2 regions of the Bradyrhizobium sp. LB11.1 genome follow, and region 2 is predicted to be linked to the other one. Evidence: riboswitches for the same ligand, from Rfam matches in the RefSeq annotation. Region 2 holds a riboswitch; the other holds the start of a gene.
What was found. A riboswitch is a leader RNA that binds a small molecule or an ion and turns the genes downstream of it on or off. The one in region 2 is predicted to bind glycine.
Positions count from the first base shown of each region.

Region 1: linked by a shared signal. The riboswitch ahead of ABIA96_RS26670 (ABC transporter permease) and the one ahead of gcvT (glycine cleavage system aminomethyltransferase GcvT) in region 2 are both predicted to bind glycine.

Region 1 covers NZ_JBEPTH010000011.1:196,174-198,627, reverse strand. The annotation lists gene ABIA96_RS26680 (M20/M25/M40 family metallo-hydrolase) at 1-277, shown strand, start outside; glycine riboswitch at 373-477, shown strand; gene ABIA96_RS26670 (ABC transporter permease) at 963-1,904, shown strand; gene ABIA96_RS26665 (ABC transporter permease) at 1,921-2,454, shown strand, end outside.
Region 2 covers NZ_JBEPTH010000011.1:66,410-68,863, forward strand. The annotation lists gene gcvH (glycine cleavage system protein GcvH) at 1-193, opposite strand, end outside; gene gcvT (glycine cleavage system aminomethyltransferase GcvT) at 204-1,352, opposite strand; glycine riboswitch at 1,516-1,606, opposite strand; gene alaS (alanine--tRNA ligase) at 1,839-2,454, shown strand, end outside.

The DNA.
Region 1 (2,454 bases), 130 kb from region 2:
GCGCGGCGTGACGCGGCCGGTGTGGGAGCCGAATGCCGGCACCCTGGCGCTGTATGAAAAGGCGCGCGGCATCGCCAAATCTCTCGGCGCGGAATTACCGCATGCGAGTTCCGGCGGCGGCTCCGACGCCAACTTCACTGGCGCGATGGGAATTCCGTCGCTTGATGGCCTTGGCGTGCGCGGCGGCAATGGCCACACGCTCGAGGAGTTCATCGAGGTCGATAGCCTGGTTGAACGCGGGCGCCTGATGGCGGGACTGCTGGCAACGCTCGCGTAAACTGAAACGACTTCGCACTGCACAACGCATTGGCAGCGGCGGTTGAAATTTAGCCTTGTCTAAAAAAAAGACGCATCGTACTGCTCGATGGTCCACGCGATCATGCGGGAGAGATCGCAACGAAAGCCTCTGGCTTTCATTGCGGCGCCGGCGGAGCAACCGCCCCGGAAACTCTCAGGCAAAAGGACTGTATCGTCCGGACGATCTGGAGAGAGATGGCACGATTCTGCCCGCAAGCACCTGTTCGAGATCGTGACGCGTGAAGGCATCGATTTCGATCTCGAACGCCGCGGCATCCTCCACATCTATCGCGACAAGAAAGACTTCGAGTCCGGGCTGCGCGTCAACGCACTCTTATCGTCGACTGGGTGCGCAGCAATTTTCCGGCGGTCGAGACATCTCGCGTTATTCCCTGGGCCGGGCTACGGCCGATGATGCCCAACATGATGCCGGTGGTGCGCGCCCCTCACTCCACGGAGAACTTGCGGTTGAGCGCGGGATACGCCGTGCATCCTGAATGGTTGCAAATCGATGCGGGGCAGCCCTTGCGACCGCCCTGCCCTTGGCACACAATTTGCCCCGAGAGGACGGGTCTTCCAGCCCGAGCGACAGGCGCGCATGATAGACACGACCGAATCCACGGGCGCCTCTCGGCCCCACACATTCCGCAGCCGGAGATAGGTGCATGTTAGGTTATCTCATTCGCCGCGTTCTGGCGGCGGTGCCTGTGATGGGTGTCGTGGCGCTGTTCGTGTTCCTGCTGCTGCGGCTGACGCCGGGCGATCCCGCCGCGATTCTCGCCGGCGACAACGCGACGCCGGAACGGCTGGAGCGCATCCGCGCCTCGCTCGGTCTCAACGAGCCGCTGATCGTGCAGTTCATCACCTGGGTCGGCAAGCTGCTGCACGGCGATCTCGGAACGTCCCTGATCTCCAACCTGCCGGTCATGAAGATGATCGGGCAGCGCGTCGAGCCGTCGATCTCGATCGCGCTGTCGACCATCATCCTCGCCGTCGTCGTCGCCGTTCCCCTCGGGGTCATCGCGGCCTGGAAGCACGGCACCTGGATCGACCGCTTCGTGATGGGCCTCTCCGTACTCGGCTTCTCGGTGCCGGTGTTCGTGATCGGCTACGTCCTGATCGAGGTGTTTGCGATCGACCTGCACTGGGTGCCGGTGCAGGGCTTCAAGAGCATCTCGGCCGGCTTCGGCCCGTTCTTCGAGCGCATCATTCTGCCGACCTGCGCGCTCTCCTTCATCTACGTCGCGCTGATCGCGCGCATGACGCGCGCGGCGATGCTCGACGTGCTCGGTGAGGACTATGTCCGCACCGCGCGCGCCAAAGGCATCAACGAGGTCGCAGTCATGATGCGGCACGCACTGCGCAACGCCGCCGTGCCCGTGATCACCGTGATCGGCACCGGCTTTGCGCTCCTGATCTCCGGCGTCGTCGTTACCGAGAGCGTGTTCAACATCCCCGGCATCGGCCGCCTCACCGTGGATGCGGTGCTGGCGCGCGACTATCCGGTGATCCAGGCGATGATCCTGCTGACGTCACTGATCTACGTCGTCGTCAATCTCCTGATCGACGTCGCCTACACGCTGCTCGATCCCCGGATCCGGTACTGAGGCAAGGATAGCAACAATGTCGGTCGATACCCTTCCCCAGTCCTCCATTCCGATCACGTCGCCGCTGCGGCCGCGTTTCGGCTTCCTCACCTCGACGCCGATCATCGCCACGGCGACGGTGTTGCTCGCACTGATCGTGCTGATCTCGATCCTGGCGCCGCTGATTGCGCCGCATGATCCGATCCAGCTTGCGCCATCGCAACGTCTGAAGCCCGCATCCGCTCAATTCCTGCTCGGCACCGACGCCTACGGCCGTGACCTGCTATCGCGCGTCATCTATGGCGGCCGCATCTCGCTGCTGATCGGCATTGGCTCGGCAATCCTGTCGATCGTCATTGGACTCGCGATCGGCCTCGTCTCCGGCTTCTTCAAGATCATCGACTCGGTGCTGATGCGCGTCATGGACGGCCTGATGGCGATGCCGAGCATTTTGCTCGCAATCGCCGTGGTCTCGCTGTCCGGCGCCAGCATCTGGACCGTGCTGATCGCGATCACCATCCCCGAGATTCCGCGCGTGGCCCGCCTGGTGCGCTCGGTCGTGCTTTCGGCT
Region 2 (2,454 bases):
CGTCGGAGGCGGCCTTCACCGATTCCACGACGGCGGCGGCCTCGGCCTTCTTCAGGCTGCGGCCGACCTTGGGCAATTCGACGAACACGACGTCGCCGAGCTGCGACTGCGCGTAATCCGTGATGCCGACGGTGGCGACATCGCCGTCGATCGCGAGCCATTCATGGTCGGTGGTGTACAGCGTCGTGGTCATTTTGTTGTCCTCAGCGTTTGTAGGTGTTTTTCACGAAGGGCATGGCGGCGACGGTGAGGGCTAAGCGTTGCCCGCGCACCTCGGCAAAGAGTTTTGTGTCGAGCGCGCTCAGGGCGGTGGGCACATAGCCCATCGCGACCGGCGCATTCAGGCTCGGGCCGAAACCGCCCGAGGTGACCCTTCCGACCGGCTGGCTCGATGTCGCGTCTGCAAACAGCAGCGCACCCTCGCGCACCGGCGCACGGCCCTCAGTGCGCAGGCCGACGCGGCGGCGGGATGCGCCGTGATCGAAATGAGCCAGGATTTTCTCGGCCCCGGGAAAACCACCAGTGCGGGCACCGCCGCTGCGGCGGCTCTTCTGCACCGACCATTCCAGCGCGGCCTCGACCGGCGTCGTCTCCGTGTCGATGTCGTGGCCGTAGAGGCAGAGCCCGGCTTCGAGCCGCAGGCTATCGCGGGCCCCTAAGCCGATCGGCATCACGTCGGGATTGTCCAGCAGCATCTTGGCGAGCCGCTCGGCGTCCGCAGCAGGTACCGAAATCTCAAAACCGTCCTCGCCGGTGTAGCCCGAGCGCGAGACGAAGCAGGCGAGACCGGCGACCTCATGCGGGCCGGCGTCCATGAACTTCATGGCGGGGGCCTCTGCACACAATTTCGCCAGTGCGGTTTCGGCCTTGGGGCCCTGCAACGCGATCAGCGCGCGGTCGGCGAGCGAATCGATGACGCAGGTGTCGGAGAGATTGGCGCGCAGATGCGCTTCGTCCTCGGCCTTGCAGGCGGCGTTGACCACCAGAAACAGATGATCGCCGAAATTGGCGACCATCAAATCGTCCAGGAGGCCGCCATCGGCATTGGTGAACTGGGCGTAGCGCTGCCGTCCCGGTGCAATCGCCACGATGTCCTGCGGCACCAAGCGCTCCAGCGCGCGGGCAGCGTCTTCGACTTTGCCGGATTTCGGCCGAAGCGCGATCTGGCCCATATGGGAGACGTCGAACAGGCCGGCCTGGCTGCGGGTCTGGAGGTGCTCTTTCAGGACGCCCGCAGGATATTGCACGGGCATCTCATAGCCCGCGAACGGCACCATCTTGCCGCCCAGCGAGACATGAAGGTCGTAAAGGGGGGTACGTTTCAGGGAGTCTTGGCCGTCACGCACTGGCATCGCAGGGGTCCTCGGCGGTTCCCCGGAGACGATTCCCCGGTGGACACCAGTCGAAGCCCCATCTGTCGCTGTGCCTGAGAGTATTATCCCGTCGGCGGACGCAGTCCGGGCCAACCCACCTTAAAAGGGAATTGCCCGTCGGCGCCTCTTTCCAGATGTCGTCAAAGCCACGCGGTCCTTTTGCCTGAGAGTTTCCGGGGCGGTTGCTCCTTCGGCGCCGGCTGCCTAAAGCCGATCTCTCCCGACGTGGCCGTACGATACAGATGGGTACAGACCACAGGCCGCCCAAGCCTGTCAACGCGGGCCTTGCGGCTTTCAACGGGATTGCAACGGGATTGCGCGACTGCGGCAACCCTCTGATCTCTCTGCACAGTTTCTGGACAGCGAAGCTGGCCTTGTCTAAAAGCGCTTCTGTCAGCAGATATCAGCCCAAACTCGCGGTTTGGGTGGCGTAAAGCGGGCCCAAGCACACCCGATTGGATGAACATGAGCGGCGTCAACGAGATCAGGTCGACCTTTCTGAACTTCTTTGCCGAGAACGGCCACGAGATCGTGTCGTCCTCGCCATTGGTGCCGCGCAACGACCCGACATTGATGTTCACCAATGCCGGCATGGTGCAGTTCAAGAACGTCTTCACCGGTGTCGAGAAGCGGCCCTATCAGCGCGCCACCACGTCGCAGAAATGCGTGCGCGCCGGCGGCAAGCACAATGACCTCGACAATGTCGGCTACACCGCGCGCCATCTCACCTTCTTCGAGATGCTCGGCAACTTCTCGTTCGGCGACTATTTCAAGGAGCGCGCGATCGAGCTGGCCTGGAAGCTGATCACCAGGGAATACGGGCTGAAGAAGGACAAGCTGCTCGTCACCGTCTACCACACCGACGACGAGGCGCACGGTCTCTGGAAGAAGATCGCCGGCTTCTCCGACGACCGCATCATCCGCATTCCGACCTCGGACAACTTTTGGGCGATGGGCGATACGGGGCCGTGCGGTCCGTGCTCGGAGATCTTCATCGATCGCGGCGAGCACATCTGGGGCGGACCTCCGGGCTCACCGGAAGAGGACGGCGACCGCTTCCTCGAATTCTGGAATCTCGTGT